Regions from separate parts of the Metabacillus sp. Hm71 genome, predicted to be linked through region 2. Evidence: a T-box and tRNA genes for the amino acid it is inferred to sense, from the RefSeq annotation. Region 2 holds a T-box; the other holds one or more tRNA genes.

Region 1 (15,614 bases), 2.3 Mb from region 2:
AGCAGCAGTTTTTTATGATTTACTTTTCAAATATGAGAAGTATTTCTTAATCTTGAAGTTTAAAAAACAATCTTTTTCCCTTCCTTACGCCACTCTTTATATTCAGCTGCTGCTGTAAAAAGAACATCCGTAGAAGAGTTAAGCGCCGTTTCAAATGAATCTTGTAAAACACCGATGATGAACCCTACTCCAACGACCTGCATGGCCACATCATTCGGGATGCCAAATAAGCTGCATGCCAAAGGAATCAGCAATAACGACCCGCCAGCAACACCTGAGGCACCACATGCACAAACAGCTGCCAGTACGCTTAGAATGATAGCCGTAGGAAGATCCACATGAATGCCAAGTGTATGAACTGCTGCAAGTGTTAATACAGAAATCGTAACAGCAGCACCAGCCATATTGATGGTGGCTCCTAATGGAATGGATACAGAATAACTATCCTTATCCAAACCGAGATCTTCACACAATCTCATATTTACAGGAATATTTGAAGCTGAGCTGCGCGTGAAGAATGCAGTAATGCCGCTCTCCTTTAAACATTTAAACACAAGCGGATATGGATTTCGTCTGATCGCCACAAAGACAATAACCGGATTGACAACCAGCGCTACAAACACCATACAACCAAGCAAAACAGCAAGTAGCTTTCCATAGCTTACTAATGATTCCAATCCATTGGTCGTAATCGATTCAAATACTAACCCCATAATTCCTAATGGTGCAAATTTAATAACCCATGTAACCATCTTTGAGACAGCATCTGAAAAATTAGAAATCAACGTCTTTGTCGTATCAGTGGCATTTTTTAAAGCCAAACCAAGGACAATCGCCCAGGCTAAAATACCAATATAATTTGCATTAACAATAGCATTAACCGGGTTATCTACTACGTTCAGCAATAATGTATTAAGAACCTCTGCAACACCGCCAGGAGGCGTAACACCTTCAGCACCCTTCGCAAGGGTTAACGATACAGGGAAAATAAAACTTACAATAACTGCAATTAATCCAGCTAAAAAGGTCCCTAACAAGTAGAGGACAATAATAGATTTCATATTTGTTCGGTGACCGCTCTTATGCTGAGCGATGGCCGACATGACCAAGAAAAGAACCAGGACAGGTGCAATGGCTTTTAACGCACCGACAAATAATGTTCCTAAAAGAACAACAGCCTTTGCTTGCGGAACCGTTAAAGCCAGGATAATCCCAATAATTAAACCGATTATAATTTGTTTGACCAGACTTAACTGATTCCACTTATTAAGTATTCCTTTCATACATACTCCCCCCTCAAATGTTGATAATGCTTATTTCGAGCCAATCCATTCTGATAAAATAGAATCTACAACCATTCCACTCCACAGATACAACTGTCTATCATTTAATTGAATTATAGTGAGTTTTTTGATATATTACAATATTATTTTTTATATTTGTAATTATCTAAATATTCAAAATCACAATAGGATAAACCATACCTGAAAACAATCTCGCGGGAGACTATAGATATCGTACTAAAATTTCCTCCTAGAAATCGATCCATCCATGTACACCCATGCAGGACACAACCTGTGCATAGAACAGGATTCTTACCTTTGCAAAACCCCTACCTATTTGTTAGGGGCTTCGAATAGTAGTAAGTACATTACATCCGAATTTTTGTTTATGCTATACTTGATAAAGTTTGTGTTAATGGAGGTTTTGATTTATGATGTTAGCGAAAGTCAAGGCACATATTCATTCAATTTATATACATCTGTTTATTGCGGGAATTATTCTTGTTGCCTTCAATCTACGCCCAGCGATTACTTCTCTGGGACCTTTACTCGGAATGATTCAGAATGATGTTAAACTAGCACACTGGAGTGCTGGACTATTGATGAGCTTACCATTAATCGTATTTGCCATCATGTCCCCACTTGTTCCTAAAATAGCAGCTCAGCTAACAAATGAGAAGACCTTACTTATAGGTTTAGCAGTTCTATTAATCGGTATTACGATTCGCACAATTCCAATGGTTTTTACCCTTTTTACCGGGACTCTGCTAGTCGGTTTCGGTATCGCGATCGGAAATGTCCTTTTACCCGCAATTGTAAAGGATAAATTCCCCAAAAGGTTCGGTCTGATGACAAGTGTTTATTCAACATCCATGGGATTGATTGCGTCCTTAGCGTCAGGGATTAGCGTTCCTTTAGCAGCTGACTTGAACCTTGGATGGCAGGGAGCCCAAATTGTATGGGGGTTACCTGTTATCATTGCGCTCATCGTGTGGGCTTTTCTTTTTAAATATAATCAAAGCGATCCTAGTATCTTCCGACAAAGACAAGCCACTAATTCCAAGCAAATGTGGCGTACACTACTTGCCTGGCAAATTGCCATATTCATGGGGTTTCAGTCTCTTTTATTCTATGTAACGATATCGTGGTTACCTGAAATCTTACATAGTCACGGGGTAAGCTTAGCTACTGCAGGATGGTTGCTTTCCTTCACTCAATTGGTAGGATTGCCTGCCAGCTTTTTTATACCAGTCCTTGCAGGGCGCCTCGAATCACAAGTATGGATTGCATTTATACTAAGCATGTGCTCTGTGCTTGGCTATAGTGGTTTACTATTCGGCTCAACCTATCCAATTTTAATTGTAAGTATCATCTTAATTGGGATTGCATTGGGAGGAAGCTTTCCCTTAGCTCTCAGCTATATAGGTCTACGTGCTCGGAACGGTCAGCAGGCTGCAGAGTTATCTGGTATGACACAATCAACAGGTTATGTACTCGCTGCAGTTGGCCCTTTGATCATCGGATATTTGTACGATCTAACGCATATGTGGACAGTTCCCATTCTCATGCTAATCGTCGTCTCAGTCGTTGTGATGATCTTTGGAATCTTATCTGGTCGTAATCGATATGTATAAGGAAAAGAGCGGGACACTTGTTACCGGGCTGAGCATTTTCCTTTCTAATTTGAAAAGGAGCCTGCGGGCTCCTTTTTATATTTTAATTATATGATTTCAGTGAATGACATGTAAGCATCAGGAAACTTTATTCATGGTGGCGGACTCTTTTAATAGGCTTTTGCAAATGCGCTGCCCTGCCCAGGCACAATGCTCTTCTTAGTTTGATTAACTCTTGATTTAAGGAGAAAGAAGAGGCCACTGCCTATTTTCTTTTCGAACGCATACCTTTTAGTAGAGTAATGTTATCCAAATTGAGAAATTGATTATACGTTTCACTATTAACATCAAATAATGCAATTTTTCCATGATCATCATAGTGTATTCCCCACCCATATTTTTTTACTAATGGAGAAGCTCTAAAACAGGCTTTAGGTTTTGTGAAATACTGCTCACGTAATTCATTTAAATTATTTGACTCTATTTGCTCTTTGATCAAATAAGTTTTAAATTGTACATCTTCTTGAGTATATTTGTAAGGATTATTCTTGATTAAATCATATTGAATAGAAGCAATCGTAGGCTTGTTATTTCTTGGGACAGGAACAATAGCAGAAGTAACAGTTGAATCTTCAGAAACTGTAATAAAAGTATTCTTGTAACTCATAAAATGCCCTCCTTATTAAACCTTCTAAAACTTTCATAAATGAGTATATTATTTTTCCCTGCTCAAATTAACCTGCTTCAATAGTACAATCCTTCACAATTCCAATCATATTTTAACATAAATATCCAATTTAAGTGCCAAGTGTTATTCAATCTAATTCCCTTATAAAGCAAAATAGGCGCAATCAATCCTTAGCGCCATAGTTGAGGAATAGGGTTACAAATTATTTAAATACATTTTTATACTATAAAATATATTCTCTTTTTCAGTTACGACCTTAAAGCCATTTTTAACCACATTCTTCGTACCTTCATCAAGTGGCTCTTTAACCCACTGGTCCGTTACAACCCCGTATTCAACCTCTAATCCATTACCATAGAAGATTCTTAGAGAGGTTAAAATCCCCTATTCTTCAAGTGCACTACTCTCAATATTACTGAATATAAAATATTAGAAAAGCTCGTCCATATTTTGACGAGCACAGCACTCCACATGGGTATTCAATACTGTTTTGTTATTCCAATACACGAAAGAAAAGGGCAACACCCAAATATGGGATAGTTGCCTTCTTTTAAAATGAGTTGCGAGACGCACTCCACATGCGCCAAGTGTATGTGGCAACACAAGGGTGCTGGTGGGTTTATTACATTCTAAAGACCTTTTTCTTTTAGAAACAGACTTTATCGAAACAAAAGTTGCCGGCTGCAAAGGAACTTGAAACTGAATAAAATAAGTACACATGAGTTGCTGTGATTCATTTTTTCTCTAACTTTTTGAGAGTTACATCATTTCACTGTCCCCGTCCCATTAACATTCTTTTTCAAAGTTATCAAGTAATGCACGCACTTCATCTGTTGATTTCGTGTTCATCAATTGATTTCTTAATTCGCCAGCTCCACGGAATCCTTTGACATAAATTTTGAAAAAGCGATGAAGCCCTGTGATTGAACGTGGCAGTGCTTCCGCATATTGATCTTGAAGATCAATATGCAGTCTTAAAAGATCAAGATATTCTTTACTGCTATGCTCTTTTGGCTCTTTTTCAAAAGCAAAAGGATTTTTAAAAATACCTCGTCCGATCATAACTCCATCAATATCATATTGTTCAGCAAGCTGCAGCCCAGTTTGGCGGTCAGGAATGTCTCCATTGATTGTTAGCATCGTATCTGGTGCGATACGGTCACGTAATTTTTTGATTTCCGGAATTAGCTCCCAATGCGCATCTACTTGGCTCATTTCCTTTCTTGTACGTAAATGAATAGAAAGGTTCGCAATATCCTGTTTTAAAATATGCGTTAGCCACTCCTCCCACTCCTGAACCTCCTTATAGCCAAGTCGTGTTTTCACGCTGACAGGCAGTCCGCCCGTTTTTGCTGCTTGAATAAGTTCTGCCGCAACGTCTGGACGCAGAATAAGACCACTACCTTTCCCTCTCGATGCCACATTCGGTACAGGGCAGCCCATATTAATATCGATGCCTTTAAATCCTAGCTCTGCCATGCCAATACTCATTTGACGGAAATATTTGGGATTATCCCCCCAAATATGTGCCACCATTGGCTGTTCATCTTCTGTAAAAATCAAACGGCCACGCACACTTTTCATGCCCTCTGGATGACAATAGCTATCCGAGTTTGTAAACTCTGTGAAAAATACATCCGGTCGACCAGCTTCACTTACTACATGACGAAAAACAACATCTGTCACATCTTCCATTGGTGCAAGTACAAAAAATGGTCGCGGTAAATCACGCCAAAAATTATCTATCATTTCAAACTCAAATCCTCTCACTATGGATACAACTTCAAACTCTCGGTCACAAAATTTAAAGTAGACTTCCATCAGTTGGGTTTTTCCCTCATCCCCCACTGATGGTTAGTCGCCCTTATCGGACCTTTACGGGCAGTTGATCCCCCACCTAGCTACTTTGTATACTCATCATCTTGACATGGGGGTCTTACTGCCCGTTAAGAGTGGGATAAAGCCAAATGATCCACTCTTTTACACTTATATCATGCTTAATAACTTATTAACAAATACAAGTACATTTGGACATTTATAATTTGTGCAAAACTATCGGTACGAATGGTATTTTTATAAACCAAAAAGCAGATGGTATAGATTTTTTCTATATCAACTGCTTTTCTATTATACCAACTCCAACCACGCGACCGCTTCACAATGCATCGTATGCGGAAACATATCAACAGGCTGCACCTCAACCGTCTCATAACCGCCCTGCTCAAGCACTTGCAGGTCCCTTGCCAGCGTCCCAGGGTTACAGGACACATAAACCACCCGCTTCGGCTTCATATCCAAGATCGTCTTAAGCAGCGCTTCATCACAGCCTTTACGTGGCGGATCCACTACAATAACATCTGCTTTGTTTCCTTGCTTGTACCACTCTGGGATCACTACCTCTGCCTCGCCAACGGCAAATTCGGCGTTTGTAAATCCGTTAAGCTCTGCATTCCGCTTTGCATCCTCAATTGCTTCAGGCACAATTTCAACGCCAAATACGTTTTTCGCTTTTTGAGCAAGAAATAAAGAAATGGTTCCGATTCCACAATAGGCATCAATGACAGATTCAGCACCTGTTAATCCGGCATACTTCAACGCCTTCTCATACAGCACCTTTGTTTGCTCAGGGTTCACCTGATAAAAGGACCGTGCTGAAATCGCAAATTTTATCTCTCCAATTTTGTCATAAATATATTCGTCGCCCCAAAGAATCTTTGTCTCATCACCGAAAATGACATTCGTACGTTTATTATTAATATTTTGCACGATTGACTTTACATGGGGAAATTGCTTCGTTATTTTATTGATAATGTCATTCTTATGAGGAAAGTCCGCTGTTTTCGTAACAAACACGACCATCATTTCTTGCGTAACCAATCCATAACGTACCATAATATGACGAAGCCAGCCTTTATGCTTTTCCTCATTGTATGCACGGATACCGTACTGCTCGCAGATTTTCTTTACAGCTTTAACAACCTCGTCATTTTCTGCTTGCTGAATGAGACAGCGCTCCATATCAATAATATCGTGGCTTCGTTTTTGGTAGAAGCCTGCGACAAGTCCGCCTTCCCGTTCACCTATTGGCACCTGTGCCTTGTTGCGATAATTCCATGGATCGTTCATGCCAAGTGTCGGATGAACCTTTACTTTGTTCAGATCCAGTTTTCCAATCCGTGCAAGCACTTGCTCTACTTGCTTTTTCTTAAAGTCAAGCTGCCCTTCGTAGCTTACGTGCTGAAGCTGGCATCCTCCGCATTGAGAATAGATAGGGCATGGTGCTTCCACGCGATTTTTACTTTTTTCATACAGCTCAATTAAACGACCGTAGGCAAAACCCTTTTTTACCTTAATCACTTTTATTTTTCCACGCTCGTCTGGAAGCGCATTTTCTACAAAAACAGGGAAACCCTCGATTTTTGCGACACCTGCACCCTCATGTGTGAGATCCTCAAAGGTCACATCATAGTATTCATTTTTCATCACTGGTGCTTGTAATTTAGACATATTGTTCTTCCTTTACATTCAAACTACTTTCGTTCATTTTAACATAATGGACTTCACGAAAAAAACTTGGCCCCTACTCTGCCAAGTTTTCTTATTCCTCCATTTGTCTTGCTTTTTCCTGTGACATTCTTACTTCAATATGCTGATACAAGTTTTCGAATTCCCCAGGAAGCAAGCCGCCGTATTCGCCATCTAAATTAAGCTGCATTTTATCATGTGTTGTGACCTTAACACGATTGGCTTTCGTATAAAGAATATGTTCATCATTAATATGCTCACCTCTTATTGCAAGGCTTGCCACTCGAATAAATTCCGCTAAATTTGCTTTTTTCAAAATTAATAAATCAAACATGCCATCGTTTAGCTTCGAATCTGGTGCGAGCTTTTCAAATCCGCCTACTGAATTTGTAAGCGAAACAAGGAATAACATGATTTCACCTTGAAACAGCTTTCCATCATATTCAATTTCCACTTCAGTAGGACGAATTGATGGCAACATTTCCATCCCTTTTAAATAGTAAGCGAGTTGCCCTACCATTGTTTTAAGCTTGCTAGGAACTTCATACGTAAGCTCTGTCAATCGGCCGCCGCCAGCAATATTGATAAAATATTGCTCATTTACCCGGCCTATATCTATTTTTTGCGGTTCTCCTTCTAAGATCATCTCAACAGCTTGAATGACATTATTTAATGGGATCCCTATTGCCCTTGCAAAGTCATTTGTTGTTCCAACAGGTATGACAGCAAGCTGCGGCCTTACTTCAAGCTCTGCAATACCATTTACAACTTCATTAATTGTCCCATCTCCACCAGCTGCAACAATCAGATCAAAGCCTCGTTCACCTGCTGACCGTGCAGCCTGAATCGCATCACCTTCACAAGTTGTTGCATGACATGAAGTTTCATATCCAGCCTGTTCAAATTTTTGCAATACTTCAGGTAAATACTTTTTAAAAAGCTCACGCCCTGAAGTTGGATTATAGATTATTCTAGCTTTTTTCATCCCCATCATCCTACTAGTATGTATTTATGAACCAACGATTCTTAAAGTTCACTGTTTTCGCTCTCTATATAATGTTCCCAATTTCTTCAATTACCAATCTGCTTTTCCGATTTATGCCCAACTATTATTATCACCATGTTTTTTAGAAAAAGTAAAGTTTTTATTCTTTTCGTTTTATGTATTTTTTATGGCACTAAAACAAAGGGTCAGACCCGCTAACACAATTTATAGGACTTTCAACAATCAGAAGTCATATTATGCATACGGAATCAGACCCTTTTGAATTTCGTTTTTATTAAAAGAATATATTTAATATTTGGTAGGTAATTCCCGCTAAAAGTGCTGAAATTGGCAGCGTAATTACCCATGTTATGATAATTTTTCGTGCTACTCCCCATTTTACTCCTTTAACGCGCTGGGCTGAACCAACCCCCATAATCGCTGAAGAGATAACATGGGTTGTACTAACTGGAAGATGAATGGTTGTTGCACCAAAAATAATTAATGCTGAAGATAAATCAGCCGCCGCACCATTTACTGGACGGATTTTCATGATTTTGCCGCCAACCGTTTTAATGATTTTCCAGCCGCCAATTGATGTTCCGATCCCCATAGCTAAAGCTGCAGAAATTCGGACCCACAAAGGTATGTCTTCAGAGGTATGATAATTTGCTGCAATAAGTGCCATTGTTATAATTCCCATTGCCTTTTGGGCATCGTTTGTTCCGTGGGTAAATGATTGTAAAGCCGCTGTTACAATTTGAAACACTCGAAAACGTTTATTCGATTTATATAAATTTGTCTTTCTGAAAAGGACTGCAAAAAGGCTCATCATGATAAATCCTACACCCAACGCTAAGAAAGGTGAAATGACCAAGGCCTGAAGAATTTTCATAAAGCCGTTCCAATTAAGGATCCCAACGCCAGCAGCTGAAATCGCTGCACCGGCAATCGATCCAATTAATGCATGGGATGAACTGCTCGGGATCCCGTAGTACCATGTAATAAGATTCCAGGCAATTGCGGCAATTAAAGCGGCCAATATGATAACAGAACCGTTTTCCAATGCAAAAGGATCGACAATATCCTTTGTAATTGTTTTTGCTACACCTGTAAAGGTTAGCGCACCAATAAAGTTCATGACCGCCGCTAAAATTATCGCTTTTCTAGGTGATAATGCCCGGGTAGATACTGATGTTGCAATCGCATTTGCAGTATCATGGAACCCATTGATAAAATCAAATGCCAACGCACAAATTACAACTAATATTGTTAGTATTAAAATAGTATCCATATGATTCTTAAAGCTCCCTTATGCGTTACGCATGATAATGGTTTCAATTGTATTTGCTACATCCTGGCAGCTATCCGTAACCTTTTCAAGCATTTCATAAATTTCCTTGCGCTGAATAATTTTAATTGCATCCTTTTCAGTAGAAAATAACTGTTTAATTGACACTCTCAATAATTCATCACATTTTGATTCGATATCTTTAATCTCAATTGAATGCACGCGCATATCAAGTAACTTTTTATTAGACAATAACTCCATTGCTTTCGTAACTTCTATTGAACTGTTGTGAATATACAATACAAATTTATCGATATATTCATCAAATTGTGTAAAGGAGAACATCTCATAATAAGCTACACATTGCTCTAAGCCATCTAATATATCATCCATTTTCATAGCCAATTGAAGAATGTCCTCACGTTCAATCGGAGTTATGAATGTTTTATTTAAATCTACAATTAACTCATGTATATAAGTATCTCCCTTACTTTCATACCCCTTCATGACCGAAGCGATTTCTTTTAGGTCACTAACACTTTTTACTTTAAGATCTACTAAGTACTTTGCAGACTCCTCTAAATTTTTGGCAATCAATAATAATTTCTCAAAAAACATATCTTTTTTCGAACCAAACACCATTAGGAAACCCTCCAAAAAATTCTTCTATTTTTTCTTCACCCAAAGTCTTATTTTAGTGAATTTTGTCGAATTTACAATAAATTTAAATAAAATTTACAAAATCTTAACATTAGGCATGATTATACTCTAAATTATTCTGTTCAAAAACAAAAAAAAAACACAGAGTTTCTGTGTTTCTTATATACTTGCTTAATCATTATATAATTCACTTCTAGCTTTTAACCACTCAAAGAGATGGGTAATAATAACCTTTAATACCGCATATCCAGGGACAGCTAAAATAATCCCGAGAATACCAAATAAATTACCTGCCGTTAAAATAACAAAGATGATTGTAATAGGATGAATATGAAGATTTCTTCCCATTATTTGCGGTGAAATAAACTTTCCCTCAACAAGCTGAACAATTGTCCAAACAATAATTAGTTTAAGCAGCATGATTGGCGAGGTCACAATCGCGATGATTAATGCTGGTGTAATCGCAATAGCCGGTCCCAAATAAGGAACAATGCTTGTAAAGGCAGCAATTAAAGCCAATAATGACGCATAATCAAGCCCTATGATTAAAAATCCTACAAATAATAGAAGCCCGATACAAAAACTAACAATAATCTGACCTCTAATGTAAAGACTAATACTTGTATTAATTTCCTTCATTACATCAAAAGTCTGACTTCGTAATGGCACTGGAAGCAAACTTAAAATGTAAGAAGGCAGTCTCTTTCCATCCTTTAATAAATAAAATAGGATAAAAGGCATAATAATTAATGCCAATAAAAAATCCTTTACGGCTCCTACAAAAACCCCAATTCCACTCCATGTATTATTGAGTAATTTTGATACCTGATTTGAAATATTGTTAGCAAAGTCTGGTACATTTATATTCAGCGTTTTTTGAGCCTCATTCACAAACTGGCTTCCAACTACCGTTTTAATTAACTCCTCTACGTCTCTTGTATATTCCGGAAAGCTTTGGACCAAACTCATAATTTGCTCTCTTAAAAAAGGTATAACAGAGACGATCAGGATGCTGATCAACCCAATAATAAGCAAATATAGCAAGAGAATGGAAAATACCCTTTTTACTTTTAATTTTTCAAGATAGTTCACCACTGGATTTAACAAATAGTAAAGCACTGTTGCCATCATGATGGGTAATAACACCGTTTTGAACAATACCTCTAATGGTGTAAAGATAAATGAAACCTCTCGAAAAATTAATATATTTATCCCAATTAATAATAGTATCATTAAGAACAATACAAATCGATTATTTAAAATAAGCTTTTTAAATGTTCCACTCTTTGATTGACTTGATTTTTCCATCAATTTTCCCCTCTCAAATACTTCAAAGCAAAAAGAGCACTATATGGTTAAAGGCTTGATTACATATAGCTTATCTATCTTAATAGTACCTTTATTTCCTAAAAATTTAAATCACTTTAACATCTTGTTCAAAAAATTTCTTTTCTAACGACCTAAGCGCATATTGTTGAAGACCAACCACATTGTTTTTATGTGAAATTCGTATTATATGACATAAAGGATCGGTTCTGTAATAGAAAAAGGGCTGATCAATAAGTCATTATGACCTATGAACAGCCCTTTCTATATGTTCAACAAGCATGCCAACATGTATTTATTAGGTAACTGATTAAAAAGAAAACCTTTCATTCAAAATGAAAGGTGACTATGTATGATATAATGGCGTCCCAGGAGAGATTCGAACTCCCGACCGACGGCTTAGAAGGCCGTTGCTCTATCCAGCTGAGCTACTGGGACTTAATTTAAAGAACATATAAAGTTTTAAATACTAAATTTGTTATCGTCCCGATTTCAGAAAGATGATTCAAGATGCAGCTCAATCGGTACGCTGATGTCATTTCATGGAAGCGAATTCGTTCGTGCTCTATCCAGCTGAGCTACTGGGACATAATTTTGAAGCTAATTGGCTCCGCAGGTAGGATTCGAACCTACGACCGATCGGTTAACAGCCGATAGCTCTACCACTGAGCTACTGCGGAATAAGAAGTACAGGTATAGGATGGGCCTAAATGGACTTGAACCATCGACCTCACGCTTATCAGGCGTGCGCTCTAACCAGCTGAGCTATAGGCCCGTATTTGGAGCGGGTGAAGGGAATCGAACCCTCATCATCAGCTTGGAAGGCTGAGGTTTTACCACTAAACTACACCCGCTTATTATAAATTATTGGAGGCACCACCCGGATTTGAACCGGGGATAAAGGTTTTGCAGACCTCTGCCTTACCACTTGGCTATGATGCCTTAAAGAATGGCTGGGCTAGCTGGATTCGAACCAGCGCATCACGGAGTCAAAGTCCGTTGCCTTACCGCTTGGCTATAGCCCATTGAGAAGCTCATGAAATACTTCCATGAATATGCTACATGATTAATCACCGCAAGAGGATATTTTGGGATATTTCTGACAGGAAATATCACGAAATACCGTCGACGACTAAGTACACCTTAAAACTGTGTAACGGGCTTGTGTCTATATATAACGGAGTTTACTAAACTCTATGTTTATACACTATTCAGCAAGAATAAAATTATATGTCTTATAAAAAGTAATACTCATAATTCAAAACGAAAATGGGGCGGCTGATGGGAATCGAACCCACGAATGTCGGAACCACAATCCGATGCGTTAACCACTTCGCCACAACCGCCATTATGAAATTGGCAGGGGTAGTAGGAATCGAACCCACATCAAAGGTTTTGGAGACCTTCGTTTTACCATTAAACTATACCCCTATTAAATGGTGGAGGGGGGCAGATTCGAACTGCCGAACCCTAAGGAGCGGATTTACAGTCCGCCGCGTTTAGCCACTTCGCTACCCCTCCGTAATGCTTTAGAAGTTATGAAGTTTAATGGTGGTGGCTCGGGACGGAATCGAACCGCCGACACATGGATTTTCAGTCCATTGCTCTACCAACTGAGCTACCGAGCCTTAATATTGTGTAGTATTTTTAGTTAAAAATAAGTTTTTAGTTTAACGAACCAAAGTTTAATCCTTTTCATTTAAAGCATTTTCTCTTTTATAATTTGTTAATCGTCCTCATCTCAGGAAGCTATTTCAAGGAGCAGCTCGATGAGTACGCTGATGCTATTTCAAGGAAGCTTATTCAGTCGTGCTCTACCGACTGAGCTACCGAGCCAAATAGTTTTCGGCTTCCGCTAATCTTCAAATCTCTTCGTCAGCTCATTCATTCACATCCTCACGTATTGTCATACGCTCCGGTGTTCATTCAATCGCTTCCTCGACCTTCTCGCTTATTGAAACCCTTTTACTCTAGATTAGGAATTTTAAAATGGCGGTCCGGACGGGACTCGAACCCGCGACCTCCTGCGTGACAGGCAGGCATTCTAACCAACTGAACTACCGGACCATTTTGGTTGCGGAGGCAGGATTTGAACCTGCGACCTTCGGGTTATGAGCCCGACGAGCTACCAGACTGCTCCACCCCGCGACGATAATATAAATTAAAGTTTATCTATGCTCTTAGATATTGCCTAATAGAGACCGTCCCGATTTCAGGATGCTGATTCAAGAAGCAGCTCAATCGGTACGCTGATGATTATTCAGTGAAGCATATTCGTTCGTGCTCCACCCTGCGACGATAATATTAAATATGGAGGAGGAAGGGGGATTCGAACCCCCGCGGGCTTTGACACCCCTGTCGGTTTTCAAGACCGATCCCTTCAGCCGGACTTGGGTATTCCTCCTTATTACAATGGACCCTGTAGGACTCGAACCTACGACCGGACGGTTATGAGCCGTCTGCTCTAACCAACTGAGCTAAGGGTCCAATCAACAAATTAAAACTGTCAATTTCAAGTACAAATTGATAGCCTTATTATATTTCTATAGCGGCGGAGGGAATCGAACCCACGACCTCACGGGTATGAACCGTACGCTCTAGCCAGCTGAGCTACACCGCCAAAAAGTAAAACTAAGTGGAGCCTAGCGGGATCGAACCGCTGACCTCCTGCGTGCAAAGCAGGCGCTCTCCCAGCTGAGCTAAGGCCCCAAAAACATTTAAGAAAATGGTCGGGAAGACAGGATTCGAACCTGCGACCCCTTGGTCCCAAACCAAGTGCTCTACCAAGCTGAGCTACTTCCCGTTCTAGATACCAGAGGTAAGATGTGAGAGGTCAAAAATTTTTAAGTACTGCTTCGAATCAAAGCCTTTAATCTAACTTCTGACTTTCGATTTCTTACTTCTAGAAATGGCGCGCCCGAGAGGAGTCGAACCCCTAACCTTTTGATCCGTAGTCAAACGCTCTATCCAATTGAGCTACGGGCGCATTTTAATCTTTATAGTATAATTGGTGCCGAGGACCGGAATCGAACCGGTACGGTAGTCACCTACCGCAGGATTTTAAGTCCTGTGCGTCTGCCAGTTCCGCCACCCCGGCATTTCTAAAGAGCGGAAGACGGGATTCGAACCCGCGACCCCCACCTTGGCAAGGTGGTGTTCTACCACTGAACTACTTCCGCATTATTTAACTGGTGCGGGTGAAGGGACTTGAACCCCCACGTCACAAGGACACTAGATCCTAAGTCTAGCGCGTCTGCCAATTCCGCCACACCCGCACGGTGTGTAATATGGTGAGCCATGAAGGACTCGAACCTTCGACCCTCTGATTAAAAGTCAGATGCTCTACCGACTGAGCTAATGGCTCGTAGTTTCAAAACACTCTTAGTTTTCGACGCCCAAATTTCAGAAAGCTTAGTCAAGAAGCGGTTCAATTTGTGCGCTGATGTTTCGCTTCGCAGTATACTCGTTCGTGCTCTACCAACTGAGCTAATGGCTCGTAGTTTGAAACACGACTGGTTTGACGCCCAATATTCGGTATGCTAACTTATGAGAGTCTAACTTGTGTTCTAAAAAATGGTGGAGGATGACGGGATCGAACCGCCGACCCCCTGCTTGTAAGGCAGGTGCTCTCCCAGCTGAGCTAATCCTCCGATTTAATATGGTGACCCGTACGGGATTCGAACCCGTGTTACCGCCGTGAAAGGGCGGTGTCTTAACCGCTTGACCAACGGGCCAATTTTCACCAATTCAAATAAAGCAAAATAATAGCCCCAAATAAGGGGCCTTTACCTGGCAACGTCCTACTCTCACAGGGGGAAACCCCCAACTACCATCGGCGCTGAAGAGCTTAACTTCCGTGTTCGGCATGGGAACGGGTGTGACCTCTTCGCCATCATTACCAGATAAATGGTTTACGGCTTCCGATGAACTTCACATTTCTGCGTCATCTCAATTGTCAACATCCTCACTCTACATTAAGGTTCTTAGGCTAAATACTCGCACGTCCTGTGCGAAACGCCTAAGTCATCACTTCCTGTGAAAGTCCGGTGTCTCCTCAATTGATTCCTTGAACTGTTCGTTCCTCGAAACCCTCTAACTTTGTATAAAGTTATTAGGAATACTATATTCCTTCAAAACTAGATAACGATGTATAATTCAATTCACTTTGTTTAACGCATTAAATAGGTTAAGTCCTCGATCGATTAGTATCAGTCAGCTCCACACGTCACCGCGCTTCCACCTC
Region 2 (15,614 bases):
GTAGATCCAGTTCAACGGATACATGATAATCCTTTCCTTTAACTGTTGCGAGCGGCCGCTCCTGTACTTCCTGTTTTGGACTTTTTATATATTGAAGGTCCTTTTCCTTTACCTTCATCTTTAAAATTCCCATTTGGACCTGCCATTCATCATCATTCACTCTTTCAATTAAGTGACCTTTTTGATCGAAGCTTATCACCTTTACTTCATCACCGGGAGTAAACGTTTGCTTGACTGGATCCTTTTTTTCAACTTTTTTACTTTTCTTAAAGACCGGAACCGCATCTTCTAAACGTTTTCTTGCATCAATAAGCTCATGCTCTTTTACTTGTGCATGCTGTTCCTTTCTCATTCGTCTTAAATCGTGAATAATTTTTTCCGCTTCTTTTCTTGCTTCTTCAATCTTTTCCTCTGCTTTTCGTTCAGCTTTTTCATATAAAGCATCACGCTTTTCATTAAATTCAATGATTTGCTGCTGCAACTCTATATGAAGCTTTTCAGCTTCCTTGCGGATATTTTCTGCTTCCTTCCATTCTTGCTCAGCTGTCTTTTTGCTTGTTTCTAATGAAGCGATCATTGTATCCACTTCTGTACGTTCATCGCTCATCTGTGCTCTAGCCATGTTTATCACATGTTCTTGTAAACCTAATCTCTTAGAAATTTCAAATGCATTACTTCGACCAGGTACACCAATTAATAACTTATATGTTGGGCTTAATGTTGTAATATCAAATTCAACACTTGCATTTATAACCCCGCTTCGATTGTAACCATAAGCCTTTAATTCAGGGTAATGGGTAGTGGCTACAACTCGTGCGCCTCTGTTATACACTTCGTCGAGAATAGAAATGGCCAGTGCTGCACCCTCCTGCGGATCTGTACCGGCTCCAAGCTCATCAAATAGCACTAAACTATTTTCATCAACCTGTTCAAGAATATCAACAATATTAACCATGTGCGAAGAAAATGTACTCAAGCTTTGCTCAATCGATTGTTCATCACCAATATCAGCAAATACATGGGCAAATACAGCAACTTCAGAGCCATCAAGGGCCGGTATTTGCAATCCTGCCTGTGCCATTAATGTACATAAGCCCAATGTTTTTAACGCTACTGTCTTACCACCTGTATTTGGACCCGTTATCACAATTGTGGTAAAGTCTGTTCCGAGTTCGATATCATTTGGAACCACTTCATCTATAGGCAAAAGTGGATGACGCGCCTGAAACAGCCTTATCACACCTTTATTATTGACGTTTGGCTTTGTTCCTTTAATTTGCTTGGCAAACCTCGCTTTTGTAAACATAAAATCCATTTCAGCTAAGCAATAAACATTTTGTAAAATGTCCTGACTATTTTCGGCAACCTTCTCAGAAAGCAGTCTTAAAATCCGTTCGATTTCCACTTTTTCCTTCACCTTAGCTTGTTGAAGGGTATTATTTAAATCTACAACTACTTGAGGTTCAATAAAAAGAGTTGCTCCTGAGCTTGATTGATCATGAACGATTCCGCCATATGATGACCGGTATTCCTGTTTAACCGGGATGACATAACGATCATTTCTAATCGTAATAATTGCATCGGAAAGCATTTTTGTTGCAGAAGACGAGCGAATCATCGATTCTAATTTTTCCCTTACCCTTGCTTCTGTTGTCCGAAGCTGCTGACGAATCCCTTTTAATGTATCACTCGCACTGTCAAGCACATAGCCATTATCATCAATGCATTGTGAAATGTTTTTCTCAAGGTCTTGCATGAGAATAATTTTCTCTGCAAGCACTGGGAGGTGATGCAATTCAATTTCCTCTTCAACCATTTTATCTATAAACCGCTTCATATTACGTCCTGCATAAAGTGTTCCGGCTACTTCAATTAATTCAGAAGCACTTAGCATTCCGCCAATTTTTGCGCGCTTAACAGCGGCTCTGACATCAACTAAGCCGCCAAGGGGGACATTCCCTTTTAACCGTAATACTTTGGAAGCCTCATCCGTTTGCTCCTGGGCAATTAGGACTTCTTCAAAATGGCTTGAAGGAGTTAACGCTTTTGCTTTTTCTTTCCCTAACGAGGATGAAGCATGGTTAACAAGCTGGTCTTTTACTTTTTCAAATTCTAAAACATGTAATACTTTTTCCTGCAAAACCGTAAACCTCCTAGTAATTGCATGATCGTTTCTCTTTAAAAGAAATTTTCTATGATATTGTCTTTAACTTAAAATCTTATTTCCAGATTTATTATGATGTCTATTTAAAAACGTCCGCAGCTTATTGATCTCCCATGTATTTATAACATTATCACTCATGATCCAGCCTTTTTTAGCAGTCGCTACTCCCACTCTCATATCTTCGAGCATATCGGTATTATGTGCATCTGTATTGATAACAAGTTTTACCCCTGCTTCTTGTGCCTTTCTTACATGTTCAGCACTTAAATCAAGACGATGAGGATTTGCATTTAATTCTAACGCAGTATCCGTTTCCTTTGCTAGTTGAATCAGCATATCAATATCCACATCATACCCGTTTCGTTTCCCGATAAGGCGGCCAGTTGGATGAGCAATAATGTCAACATGTTTGTTCTCCAATGCTTTTTTTAAGCGGCTCATAATAATTTCACGAGGCTGTGAAAAACTAGAATGAATGGAAGCAATCACAAGATCCATCTCACTTAATAGTTCATCATCATAATCTAATGTACCATCAGGCAAAATGTCCATTTCGACACCTGCAAGAATGGTCATATCATCATACTCCTCATTTAAGGCCTTAATTTCCTCTCGTTGCGCTCGCAGACGTTCTGGTGTTAACCCGTTTGCAACCTTTAAATAGTGAGAGTGATCAGTAATGGCAATATAGCTGTAGCCCTTTTTACGGCAGGCCTCCACCATTTCCCTTATCGTAAACGCACCATCGCTCCAAGTAGAGTGCATATGCAGGTCACCTTTTATATCCTCTAATTGAATAAGCCTCATTTCTTTTGTGAAAAAATCTACCTCTGTACCATCCTCGCGTATTTCCGGTGAAAAATGCGGAAGATTAAAATATTCATAAAATTCACTTTCTGTAGCAAAGGTTTTTATTTCATTTGTTTCAATGTTTTCTACTCCATATTCACTTATTTTTTCTCCACGCTCTTTTGCAAGCTGCCTCATCCTCACATTATGATCTTTTGAACCTGTAAAATGATGAAGAGTAGTGGCAAATTTCTCAGGCTTAACGATGCGGAAATCTACGTTTACTTCATAATCATAGCTTAATTGAACAGAAACCTTTGTATCACCATTAGCGATAATTGCAGATAAAGCAGGAATAGCTAACAGCTGTTCACGAACCTTCCCCGGTTCAGTTGTTGAAATGATGAAATCTAAATCCTTGATCGTTTCCCTCATACGTCTTAAAGAGCCTGCTTTTGAAAATCCTTTAATACTTTCACATTGCCTGAGATATGCTTCAATTTTCTCTGCAATGGGCAGCATAAATGCTAACGGAAGACGTTCAGGACGATTTCCCATTTCCTCGATCGCCGCTAATATTTTTTCTTCTGTTTTTTCCCCGAAGCCTGCCAGCACTTGAATTTTATTCTCCTCGCATGCCTGCTTTAAGGCTTCAACACTATCTATTTGTAATTCTTTATAAAGCTTGGCAATTTTTTTGCCGCCTAAACCTGGCAGCTTTAATAATGGCAGCAATCCCGCTGGAACCTCTTCCTGCAATTGCTCCAGAACTTCTGATTTCTCTGTTTCTATATATTCTTTAATAACGGCTGAGGTTCCCTTGCCAATTCCCGGGATTTTAGTAAAATCATCGATTAAAGCAAGGCTTCTATCATCTGTTTCAAGTGCATTTGCCGCTTTTCGAAACGCTGCTATTTTAAACGGGTTTTCACCCTTTAACTCCATTAATACCGCAATTTTTTCTAATAAACGAATAACATCCTTTTTATGAATAGTCATGGTTTCACCTCTACCTCATTAATCAAAATGATACAAATATTTTTAGAAAAAGTACAATTTTTACAAACATCATTTACCGAATAGAAAAAACTTCTCTATGCGTGAAGAGAAGTTATGACATGTACTGAATCCAGAGTTCATTTACCTTATCTGAAAAATACGGTGTATGATTGACGATCAAATTCGATAGCAATGATTGATCTAGTGCTTGTTGAAGCTGTTCAATTGGAATGAGCGCACCAATAAATAGTAAAATAAATAGCACGAGATAGGATTCTAAAAATCCTAAAATGGAGCCCGCCCATCTATTTAACTGCTTTAAAATTGGCAGCAATGCAACAAAATCCAGCATGGTGCCAATGATTTGCATAACAATCTTTGTTCCTATAAATAATATAACAAAAGCAACAGCACGGTAATAAGCTCCTTCTAAATTTTCACCATTTAGTAAGGTTAAAACGGCCGGACCATCACTTGATACAGGATACGGAACCCACAGCTTTAATTTCGGTGCAAGATCATCAAAATACTGATATGCTACAATATATGCAACGATAAACCCGGTCAAATGCACAAATTGGAGAATAAAACCGCGTTTTAAGCCGACTAGGATTCCGAATAATAGAATAATAAATAGTACTAAATCTAGCATTTCTTAGCTTCAATCCTTTTCTATTATTTGCTTCTCTAGTTTTTCATACTCTTCTTTTAGCTTTAAATATTCGTGAACTACATTTACTGCTGTTAAAACAGCAAGCTTATTTATATCAAGAGAAGGGTTTTTACTATTAATCTCTCGCATTTTATCATCAACAATTGAAGCAACTGCACGAATATGACTGGTGCTTTCTGCCCCTACAATTGAGAATCGTTGACCATATATATCTACTATCGTTTTCGATTTAGGGCGATTTGACAACGATAAATCCTCCATTTCCTGCAAATCCTACACCTTATCATAACATGAAGCTTTAGGAAATGGGAAGAAGATCGATATTTCGATTCATTTCGCACGATTCCACGACTATTTTAGAAGATGAAAGGATGTCAGGATGGCAAACACAGTGATTAAGGTAACGACTGATACAATCGAAAAAATGGAAGCGCACTATGCTTCTGTTAAAACAGCGAAAACCCCTCAAGGTGCTGTTTTTTCAGCAAAAGTGAATGGTTGTACCATTACAGCTTACAAATCAGGAAAGGTATTGTTTCAAGGAACCCGGGGAGAGGAGGAGGCGTTAAAATGGGAAACTCACAGTGAACCAGCTAAAAAACATGTAATAGCCTCAACGAAAAAAGCATCAATCGGTTTCCAGCCGCCAGCAAATATTTCAAGCTTATCCATTATTGGGTCTGATGAGGTTGGCACAGGCGATTTCTTTGGGCCAATGACAGTGGTTGCAGCATATGTAAAAAATGAGCAGATTCCTTTGCTGCAAGAGCTTGGGGTAAGGGACTCAAAAAATCTAAAAGATCCGCAAATTATCGAAATTGCTAAAGATTTAATTCAGACCATACCATACAGCTTACTTGTGCTTCATAATGAGAAATACAATGAACTTCAGCATAAGGGAATGTCCCAAGGGAAAATGAAGGCATTATTACATAATCAAGCCATCAACCATCTTCTTAGCAAAATAACTCCAGAAAAGCCTGACGGGTTATTAATTGATCAATTTGTTGATCCAGCTATTTACTTTAAGCATTTGCAAGGAAAAAATGTCGTTAGAGAAAACATTTACTTTTCAACAAAAGCTGAAGGAATTCATTTGGCAGTTGCCGCTGCTTCGATTATTGCCAGATACTCATTTGTAAAAGAGTTTGAACGTTTATCCGAGATAGCAGGTGTAACACTTCCAAAAGGTGCTGGGGCACAAGTGGATATTGCTGCAGCAAAAATCATTCAAAAAAGAGGCAGTCAATTTTTGGCCTCGATTAGTAAAAAGCATTTCGCTAACACGGACAAAGCGTTGAGATTAGCGAAAAAATAAGGAAAAGGGCTGTTTTAAAACAGCCCTAATTGTTTATCCACGCAAGGTAGCTCCAATTTTTTCTTCTACTGTCCTTAACACGTTTTCATGTGCTTTTGTTACTTCTTCATCTGTTAACGTGCGCTCAGGGTCAAAATAACGAAGTGAGAAAGCAACTGATTTCTTTCCTTCTTCAAGACGATCACCCTCATAAAGATCGAAAACAGCCACTTCTTTTAGCATGTTACCACCTGCTTGGGTAATAATCTGTTTAATATCTCCCGCTACAACATCCTGTTCTACAACAAGTGCAATGTCTCTAGTAATGGATGGATAACGCGGAATCACTTCAAAACGTGTTTCCTCAACCTCTACTGTTAACAGATCAACTAATGAAAGCTCGAATACATAAGTTTCTGATAGGTCTAACTGTTTTTGTACAGATGGATGAACTTGACCGATGAAGCCAACCAATTTATCACCAAGGAAGATTTCCGCTGTACGCCCCGGGTGCATGCCATCACGTTTTGCTTGCTTATATAGAATGTGATTTGTCAGACCTAGAAGATCTGCTAATCCATCAATAATTCCTTTTACAACATAGAAATCAACTGGCTTTTTCTCACCTTGCCAAGAATGTGTATGCCATAAGCCCGTTACTGCTGCTGATAATCGTTCTTTCTCAAGCGGCTGCAAATCCTTGCCTTGCGAAAGGAAGACTGAGCCAATTTCATATAAAGCAACTTGATCAATTTGTCTTGCTACATTGTATTTTAGCGCTTCTAATAAATTTGGAAGCAGACTCAATCTTAGTACACTTCGTTCTTCACTCATCGGCAACGCAAGTTTCGTTAATTCTGAGAGTTCAAGAGCATATTTTGCCGCTTTCTCTTCGCTCGTTAATGAATACGTGATTGCTTGATATAAACCAGTACCTTCTAAGTAGCGACGTACTTTACGGCGTTTATGTTGATAATCCGTCAGCTTTCCTGGGAATGCCTGCCCAACCGGTAATGTTGTTGGAATATTGTCATAACCATAAAGCCTTGCAACCTCTTCTACCAAATCCTCTTCGATCGAAATATCACCTCGCCGAGTTGGAACTGTGACAGTAATTGTTGAGTTGTCAACCTCTACTCCAAATTGGAGACGGTCAAAAATTGACTTTATTTCTTCAGCTGAAATATTCATTCCAAGAACACGGTTTATCTTTTCAACCGTTGTTTGAACGACTACTGGCTTAAAAGAGACTGATTGAACTTCTACCGTACCTTCAAGCACCTCTCCACCTGCATATAAGGAGATTAACTGTGCTGCACGCTCAGCTGCGGCTTTGACACGATTTGGATCAACCCCTTTTTCATAACGGGCACTTGCTTCACTTCTTAACCCGTGATCCTTTGAAGCAATACGAATTCTTTGTCCATTAAAGAAGGCGGATTCCAAGAGAATGGTTTTCGTGTCTGATTGAACTTCCGAATTTGCACCACCCATTACACCAGCTAAGGCAACCGGTTCTGTACCATTTGTTATCACTAAATGGTCTGTCGTTAACGTACGCTCTTGATCATCGAGCGTTACAATTTTTTCTCCAGCTTTTGCTCTGCGAACAACAACTTCCTTTGAGCCGAAGCGATCATAATCAAAAGCATGTAATGGCTGACCATATTCTAAAAGAACAAAGTTGGTAATATCAACGACATTATTATGCGGACGAATCCCTGCTGCCATCAAGCGAGTTTGCATCCATAACGGAGATGGGGCAATGGTTACATTTTTAATCACCTTTGCTGTGTAAATTGGATTATCTTCAGCTGCATCAACTTTTACTGTCACAGCATCCGAGGCTTTTTCACCAATGCTCTCATATGAAATTTCAGGATACTTCACATTGCGATCTAAAATAGCTGCCACTTCATGGGCAACTCCTAGCATACTTAGTGCATCAGCACGATTCGGTGTTAAGCCTAGCTCAAGAACAGCATCATCAAGATTTAATTGCTCAAGTGCATTAGCCCCTACTACAACATCGCTAGGAAATACAAAGATGCCTTCTGAATATTCCTTTGCTACAAGCTTAGATTCAATTCCAAGCTCCTGTAATGAACAAATCATCCCGTTTGAAGCTTCCCCGCGAAGTTTTGCTTTTTTAATTTTAAAATTCCCTGGTAGAACAGCCCCAACAGTTGCAACTGCAACCTTTTGGCCTTTATCCACATTCTTTGCACCGCAAATAATCTGAACAACTTCCCCATTTCCTAGATCAACTTGACATTTATTCAGCTTATCAGCATTAGGATGTTGTTCCTTCTCGAGAACATGACCTATAACGACACCCTTTATGCCTTCGTTTAATACGTCAACACCTTCTACTTCAATTCCGCTGCGGGTAATTTTTTCAGCTAATTCATCAGGTGTAATCCCTGATAAATCGACATACTCGGCTAACCATTTATATGAAACAAACACGTTCATAACCTCCTAATTAAACTCGTTTAAATTGTTTTAAGAAACGGACATCATCTGTATAGAAATGACGGATGTCATCGACTCCGTACTTTAACATGGCGATACGTTCTCCACCGATTCCAAAAGCAAATCCGCTGTATTTCTTTGAGTCAAAGCCAGCCATTTCAAGAACGTTCGGATGGACCATTCCTGCTCCAAGCATTTCAATCCATCCTGTTTTCTTACAGATATTACAGCCTTTTCCTCCACAAGAGAAGCAAGATACATCTACCTCCACAGAAGGCTCGGTGAATGGGAAGAAGCTTGGACGTAAACGAATTTCGCGTTCTTCTCCGAACATTTTCTTTGCAAATATTTCAAGAGTTCCTTTTAAATCACTCATGCTAATGTTTTCATCAACAACTAGCCCTTCTACTTGTGTAAATTGATGGGAATGTGTAGCATCATCGTTATCTCGACGGTACACCTTTCCAGGGCAGATGATTTTCACTGGACCTTGACCTTTATGCTTTTGCATTGTTCTTGCCTGTACCGGTGATGTATGTGTCCGTAATAGCAGCTCTTCAGTAATATAGAATGAATCCTGCATGTCACGTGCCGGATGTCCTTTAGGAAGATTTAACGCTTCAAAATTAAAGTAATCTGTTTCCACTTCTGGGCCTTCAGCAATTTGGTATCCCATTCCAAGGAATAAATCTTCAATTTCTTCAAGTACCGCTGTTAACGGATGGTGATTTCCAACTTTAACAGGTCTTCCTGGCAACGTCACATCGATTGTTTCCTGTGCCAGCTTTTGTTCTACAGCTAATTGTTCTAAATGCTCCTGTTTGCTTGAAATCGATGTCGCAATTGCTTCTCGCACTTCATTAGCAAGGGCACCCATTACTGGACGTTCCTCAGCTGAAAGTTTTCCCATGCCGCGTAAAACCTCTGTGATTGGGCCTTTCTTGCCTAAATAAGCAACTCGTATGTCATTCAATGCTTTTAAATCCTGCGCTTGTTCAACCTTTTCAAGCGCTTCTTGTTGAAGCTGTTTTAATTGCTCCTGCATGTTTCTTCCTCCTTTATTTGAAAAGCAAAAGCGCCTTGACCATTATAAGGAAAATAAGACAGCCATGAAGTAAAGGTATTTCTCCCTCATTAGTGGCTTATAACCTTGAGGCTCTATGCGCTGCAGCTAAACTTAAATACAAAGTCAAAAGGGTTGGCTTTTTTTAGCAAATAAAAAACCCGCCCCTAAAAAGGGACGAGTTGAATTCGCGTTACCACCCTTGTTAGCCGTGCACAAACTTATTCTTCGCACTGCTCACTTCATTTAAATAACGGTAAAAACCGGAATACCTTTACGTTTTAGAGATTTGATGTGAGAGGTTAAAGGTTTGAAAAAACTTTCCCACTAAAAAGCTCTAATACGGTCCAAGTATCAACTCGAGAGGTGAATTCATTTACTTTAGTCCAAAAAAGTGCTTTCAGTCTACGGCACTTTTTCCCTGATTGGATAAATTGTAAATTACTAGTCTCTGTCATCGTTTCTTTCATATGTAATTTCTATCTTATTATAATCAAAACAAATTGTTCCTGCAACCTACGCCCGTAAATGATAAAGAAGAATTCCTGCTGCAATGGCAACATTTAATGATTCTGCTCCACCATAGATAGGAATGTACAAGTTTTTGTCGGTTTTAGTCAGCAATTCACTGTCCACACCGCTGCCTTCATTGCCAATCACAAGACAAAACGATTCAGACGGCGATGCTTCACGATAGCCTACTCCATTTTGTAAAGAGGTGCCGTATGTTGGAATCTGCTTTTCACGATAAACTTCAAGCCATTCAAGTAAACTTCCCTTAACAATCGGCACATGAAAGATTGAACCTTGACTTGAGCGAATGACTTTTGAATTGTAATGGTCGACCGTTCCTTCAGCTAATATGATTCCGTCAATCCCTGCTGCATCTGCTGTACGAATAATTGTTCCTAAATTCCCCGGGTCTTGTACACGGTCAACGAGGAGAACCTTTTTCCACTCATGGACTGTATTGTGCGAATGAACTTCACAAATAGCTGCTACTCCTTGTGGGGTTTCTGTATCACTAATAGCTTTCATTATTTCCTTTGTAACAATCGTTATATTCAATTGATCGACATTCCAATGAGAAGGAAGTCTTGTCTCCTCGGAAACAATAAGATCTATGATGATTTCCTTCTTTTTTAATGCTTCTTCCACCAAATGCTGGCCCTCAATGATAAACGTGCCTGTCATTTCCCGTTCCTTCTTTGTATGAAGTTTTTTCCATTGCTTTACTTTTGGGTTTTTAACTGACTCGATGCGGTTCACTGTATTTCTCCTTTTACTTACATTCCATTTTCTCCTTTCCAATCATACATAATTTTCATGCATTTAACAAACGCTAATCCTAGCATTAAGAATAAAATGAGGAGTGAATCAACATGAATTTAAATTTACGCCATGCAGTTATTGCAAATGTAACTGGAAATACGCAGGATCAATTAGAAGATACAATTGTTGACGCCATTCAAAGCGGGGAAGAAAAAATGCTGCCAGGCCTCGGTGTGTTATTTGAGGTCATCTGGCAAAATGCTACCGAGCAAGATAAAGACGAAATGCTGGCAACCCTAGAACAGGGCTTAAAAAAGCAATAAAGAGGGCTGTTTAAAAACAAGAGGGTCAGACCCCCAAACACTTTTATGGAACCTTTCATAGCGGGAAGTTCCGGATATGTGTGTTTGATTGGAGTCAGACCCTTTTTTAAAGTTTTAAGTATAAAATTTTGTACTTAGTTTTAGTGTCTAGCTCCAGGCGCCATCGGCTCTAGGGTCTAGTCAAATAGGAATTGAAGGTAAAGAACACCTTCTATTCCTATTCGCCTTAGCTTGTCGCCGAATGCTAAGCGCCTTGCGCATTTCTTTTTATTCATACATAATTTTATCAACCATTTCACGGTCCAATCGCTTGATAACTTCTGTTATTAATTTTACTGCATTTTCATAATCGTCACGGTGAAGCATTGCAGCATGTGAGTGAATATAGCGTGTTGCGATCGTGATGGATAGCGCAGGCACTCCATTTGCCGAAATGTGAATCGCACCAGAATCAGTTCCGCCGCCTGGTAATGACTCGAATTGATACGGAATATTTAATTCATCTGCCGTATCGGTTACTAAGTCGCGCAAGCCTTTATGAGAAACCATTGAGGCATCATATAAGACAATTTGCGGCCCTTCTCCCATTTTGCTCGCTGCCTCTTTCTCCGAAATACCTGGTGTATCTCCGGCAATCCCTACATCAACACCAAAAGCAATATCAGGCTCAATAAGGTTAGCAGATGTACGAGCTCCGCGTAATCCAACTTCCTCTTGAACAGTACCTACTCCATAAACGACATTTGGATGATCTGTATCTTTTAAATGTTTGAGAACATCAATCGCAATTGCACAACCAATTCTGTTATCCCATGCTTTTGCAAGGAGCATTTTTTCATTTGGCATGACAGTGAATTCAAAATATGGAACGACTTGATCTCCTGGCATCACCCCAAATTCCATTGCTTCTTCACGACTGGATGCCCCGATATCAATAAACATATCCTTAATCTCTACCGGTTTTTTACGCGCTTCTGGAGGAAGAATATGAGGCGGTTTAGAGCCAATAATACCTGTTACATCACCTTTTTTTGTTACTATCGTCACACGTTGCGCAAGCATTACCTGCGACCACCAGCCTCCAACTGTTTGAAAGCGCAGGAAACCTTTGTCATCAATTTGGGTAACCATAAACCCGACTTCATCTAAATGTCCCGCAACCATTATTTTTGGCCCGTTATGCTTCCCAACCTTTTTAGCGACTAAGCTGCCTAGATTGTCAGTAAACACTTCATCAGCGTAATTTGTTATGTATTTTTTCATGACGTCACGAACTTCTCGTTCATTACCAGGTATGCCCTTAGCATCTGTTAAGTCCTTTAACATCGTTAAGGTTTCATCAAGCTTTGTCATTATGCAGCCTCCTTAAATTAACCATATCTTTACTATTATATAATAAACTGGCTATTTTAAACGAATAATCTACATCAAAAATGATTAATAGCCTTGTTTTTGTCTTTCATGATTAACCTCGTTTTTAGAAACATAGGCATGTTCAATTTGTTCCTTTGTAAAGCCTAGAAGATGACCCAAACACAAATATTCTTCAAACATTTTTTTATACACCTGCAATGTTTGCTGTTCTTTAAAAACCGTAATTGTTTGATACACGCTTAAAAATTGTTCAGTAACACTGCGCTCTGCATGGATTTCTTCAAGCTTGAGTGAAGGGTCGACATTTATTTCTAATCCTAATGATAAAATAAAATGAATTCCATCAACATATTCCTCCAAAATCACATCAATCGGTGCCGGCGCCTTTAAGCTCCAAAATTTAAAACATCTCGTCTCATTTGCAAGTTCCCCTACCTCTACTAGTAATGCCAGTATTTTTCGTTCAATCAGTGACTCATTTTCCAACTTGTGCTGTGTTTCAATTTTTGTATCCAGTTTTTGCTGCATGTCGAATAGCGATAAAAAATTCATTGTTTAATGCCTCCGTCCTTTACTTATGTACTAAAAAAATTATATCAAATTGAAAAAAACTTGAAACCTTTTTCTATACTAAGACGTATATATGGGAAAATTGCCCTCAGGAGGGGTTTACATGATTGTGCTTGTCTTACGATTATTGCTGCTAGCTTTCATTTGTTTCCTTATTTATTCGGGGCTTAAATATTATTTTAATCCGAAGAGAAAGCTTAAACTGGCACATGAACAAAAACAATTTTTCTTGTTAGATGAGAAAGATGTTCGAAAAAACTTTTTGATTACCTATAAGGGAGTATATTTTGAAGGGGAAAAATATGTTGGTACAGCTCCAAATACATTTGAGGTCATTTCTATTTTGATTTGGACGAACTCTATCCACAAGCTGCATGAATTAACCCGGGAAGATCTTTCTTATATTGAACAACAAGTAAAAGAAAAGTATCCGGTTGCTAAAATTGAATGGAAGAGTCCGATTAAGGAAGAATTGATTAAGAAACGGGATCTATAGCGGAAAACGAAGGGTCTATCTCAAAACCAAAAAGCTTATGAGATAGACCCTTTCAAAAGTTCCCTTCATGTTTCCCTTATGCTTTCTGTTTTACAAAGAAATCGCTCCATTTAATCAATACCTGTTTTTCTCTAAAAAAGTAAACAAGAAAAGCCAATACGACGAAAATAACGAGTAACATGATTGGGGATAGTGCTTGAAGCGAAGCACCTAAAAATGTAAAACAAAGCACAGATGGAATATGGGTTACTAACGAAAGCTTTGTGTAACTTTGAAAGGTTTTTGCCCTTTCGATAATGCATAACGAAATAAGTGAAAAATTAACAAAGGGAATCATCCGCAAAATCATAATTTGCCCAATCGATAGCTTAGTATATTCTCCAAACCATTTTTGTTTCATTTTAATAAAACGACTCATTAGAGCTGGAAATAATTTGGCCATCATATAAAAAGTAATACTTGAACCTGTAAGGCCGATCACCGAGTACATCGCACCTAATTCAGCCCCAAATATGATCCCTCCGCCTATGCAGACGACAACTACAGGGATCAACAGAAATTGCCTAATGAGATGCAACAATATAAATACTAACGGTGCAAAAAATCCAGTCGTTTCAATTGCCGTTAACATTGACGATGCAGCTAGTTCAATCGTCATCACCACTTTCTTTGTTGTCATTCCTGATGCAGCAGTGTGTCGATACCATTTTACGAAACAAAATGATCTTTATGCTAACTTAATGATTAAATAGATAAAAAGAAACACATGTAAAATAGTAATGAGCGGAAACCCGATCACAAACGAGGTATGTTTTGTTTTATGACGGAATCTATTCATTCCGATAAGTCCTCCTAAGGCACCGCCAACTAAGGCTATCCACCATAATGTTGATTCTTTTATTCTCCATTCCCCACGCTTTGCCTTATTTTTATCTGCACCCATTAAGAAATAATTTATAAGATTGATTAGCAAATAATAGCTAATGATGTAAATCATTATGTACGATCTTCCCTTCCATTCTTTTTACCTACTATACCATATGGAAACGAAAAAAGAGCTGCACCATTACGGAGTCAGCTCTTTAACATTCAATCAATTATTGGTTAAGTTTCGCTTTAGCTGCGTCTGCTAATTGAGCAAATGCTTTTTCATCTGCTACAGCTAAATCAGCAAGCATTTTACGGTTAACTTCGATACCAGCAAGCTTTAAACCATGCATTAAACGGCTGTAAGAAAGACCATTTACACGTGCAGCTGCATTGATACGAGTAATCCAAAGCTTACGGAAGTCGCGTTTTTTCTGACGACGGTCACGGTAAGCATACATTAATGATTTCATTACTTGTTGGTTTGCAACTTTGTATAATCTATGTTTAGAACCGAAATAACCTTTAGCTAATTTTAATACTTTTTTACGACGTTTACGTGAAACGATACCGCCTTTTACTCTTGGCATGTAAATTCCCTCCTATATTACGATGTTTCCGATTATTTAATGTTGTCTAATAAATGACGAATACGTTTGAAATCGCCTTTGCTTACTACAGTTGATTTACGTAATTTACGTTTAGCTTTTGTAGATTTGTTAGCGAATAAGTGGCTAGTGTAAGCATGTGAACGTTTAAGTTTACCAGAACCGGTCTTTTTGAAACGCTTTGCTGCTCCACGGTGAGTTTTCATTTTTGGCATAAGGGATTCCTCCTTAAGTATTATTGCTTTTCATTTTTCGGTGCTAAAACTAGGAACATGCTACGTCCATCCATTTTAGGATGTGATTCAATCGTACTTAAGTCCGCACATTCAGCAGAGAATCGATCAAGCACCTTCTGACCAATTCCTTTATGAGTTATTGCACGTCCTTTGAAACGGATAGAAGCTTTTACTTTATCGCCTTTTTCTAAGAACTTGCGTGCATTTCGAAGCTTTGTATTAAAGTCATGCTCATCAATTGTCGGGCTTAAACGAACCTCTTTTAAATTGATGATCTTTTGATTTTTACGCGCCTCTTTTTCTTTCTTTTGCTGTTCAAAACGGAATTTTCCGTAATCCATGATGCGGCATACAGGAGGCTTTGCATTTGGTGCTACTAAAACTAAATCAAGATTAGCTCTTGCAGCA

What was found. The T-box of region 2 lies ahead of pheS (phenylalanine--tRNA ligase subunit alpha). A T-box ahead of a tRNA ligase gene usually reads a tRNA of that ligase, here a tRNA-Phe.
Region 1: it encodes a tRNA-Phe, which carries the amino acid that the T-box ahead of pheS (phenylalanine--tRNA ligase subunit alpha) is inferred to sense. The anticodon was not compared.

What each region holds. Positions count from the first base shown of each region.
Region 1 covers NZ_CM200278.1:401,304-416,917, reverse strand. Annotated here, with positions in the region: gene sstT (serine/threonine transporter SstT) at 60-1,283, opposite strand; gene ACSVDH_RS02210 (CynX/NimT family MFS transporter) at 1,715-2,917, shown strand; gene ACSVDH_RS02205 (DUF6157 family protein) at 3,162-3,563, opposite strand; gene ACSVDH_RS02200 (tRNA dihydrouridine synthase) at 4,371-5,333, opposite strand; gene rlmD (23S rRNA (uracil(1939)-C(5))-methyltransferase RlmD) at 5,712-7,091, opposite strand; gene ACSVDH_RS02190 (diacylglycerol kinase) at 7,183-8,094, opposite strand; gene ACSVDH_RS02185 (inorganic phosphate transporter) at 8,390-9,388, opposite strand; gene ACSVDH_RS02180 (DUF47 domain-containing protein) at 9,407-10,027, opposite strand; gene ACSVDH_RS02175 (AI-2E family transporter) at 10,217-11,353, opposite strand; tRNA gene ACSVDH_RS02170 (tRNA-Arg) at 11,733-11,809, opposite strand; tRNA gene ACSVDH_RS02165 (tRNA-Asn) at 11,977-12,051, opposite strand; tRNA gene ACSVDH_RS02160 (tRNA-Ile) at 12,073-12,146, opposite strand; tRNA gene ACSVDH_RS02155 (tRNA-Gly) at 12,152-12,225, opposite strand; tRNA gene ACSVDH_RS02150 (tRNA-Cys) at 12,240-12,313, opposite strand; tRNA gene ACSVDH_RS02145 (tRNA-Gln) at 12,322-12,396, opposite strand; tRNA gene ACSVDH_RS02140 (tRNA-His) at 12,642-12,717, opposite strand; tRNA gene ACSVDH_RS02135 (tRNA-Trp) at 12,729-12,802, opposite strand; tRNA gene ACSVDH_RS02130 (tRNA-Tyr) at 12,809-12,892, opposite strand; tRNA gene ACSVDH_RS02125 (tRNA-Phe) at 12,924-12,999, opposite strand; tRNA gene ACSVDH_RS02120 (tRNA-Asp) at 13,362-13,438, opposite strand; tRNA gene ACSVDH_RS02115 (tRNA-Met) at 13,443-13,519, opposite strand; tRNA gene ACSVDH_RS02110 (tRNA-Ser) at 13,683-13,775, opposite strand; tRNA gene ACSVDH_RS02105 (tRNA-Ile) at 13,785-13,858, opposite strand; tRNA gene ACSVDH_RS02100 (tRNA-Met) at 13,918-13,991, opposite strand; tRNA gene ACSVDH_RS02095 (tRNA-Ala) at 14,008-14,080, opposite strand; tRNA gene ACSVDH_RS02090 (tRNA-Pro) at 14,098-14,174, opposite strand; tRNA gene ACSVDH_RS02085 (tRNA-Arg) at 14,281-14,357, opposite strand; tRNA gene ACSVDH_RS02080 (tRNA-Leu) at 14,380-14,468, opposite strand; tRNA gene ACSVDH_RS02075 (tRNA-Gly) at 14,479-14,550, opposite strand; tRNA gene ACSVDH_RS02070 (tRNA-Leu) at 14,561-14,646, opposite strand; tRNA gene ACSVDH_RS02065 (tRNA-Lys) at 14,660-14,735, opposite strand; tRNA gene ACSVDH_RS02060 (tRNA-Val) at 14,946-15,021, opposite strand; tRNA gene ACSVDH_RS02055 (tRNA-Glu) at 15,031-15,105, opposite strand; rRNA gene rrf (5S ribosomal RNA) at 15,159-15,274, opposite strand; rRNA gene ACSVDH_RS02045 (23S ribosomal RNA) at 15,554-15,614, opposite strand, start outside.
Region 2 covers NZ_CM200278.1:4,215,152-4,230,765, forward strand. Annotated here, with positions in the region: gene ACSVDH_RS20905 (endonuclease MutS2) at 1-2,140, opposite strand, end outside; gene polX (DNA polymerase/3'-5' exonuclease PolX) at 2,207-3,952, opposite strand; gene ACSVDH_RS20915 (CvpA family protein) at 4,065-4,604, opposite strand; gene zapA (cell division protein ZapA) at 4,614-4,886, opposite strand; gene rnhC (ribonuclease HIII) at 5,005-5,943, shown strand; gene pheT (phenylalanine--tRNA ligase subunit beta) at 5,977-8,391, opposite strand; gene pheS (phenylalanine--tRNA ligase subunit alpha) at 8,408-9,442, opposite strand; T-box leader at 9,631-9,927, opposite strand; gene ACSVDH_RS20940 (TrmH family RNA methyltransferase) at 9,977-10,729, opposite strand; gene sspI (small acid-soluble spore protein SspI) at 10,843-11,055, shown strand; gene ACSVDH_RS20950 (M42 family metallopeptidase) at 11,323-12,408, opposite strand; gene ACSVDH_RS20955 (dUTP diphosphatase) at 12,493-12,981, opposite strand; gene ACSVDH_RS20960 (sigma-w pathway protein ysdB) at 13,103-13,495, shown strand; gene ACSVDH_RS20965 (TVP38/TMEM64 family protein) at 13,572-14,174, opposite strand; gene ACSVDH_RS20970 (DUF1294 domain-containing protein) at 14,223-14,492, opposite strand; gene rplT (50S ribosomal protein L20) at 14,593-14,952, opposite strand; gene rpmI (50S ribosomal protein L35) at 14,985-15,185, opposite strand; gene infC (translation initiation factor IF-3) at 15,206-15,614, opposite strand, start outside.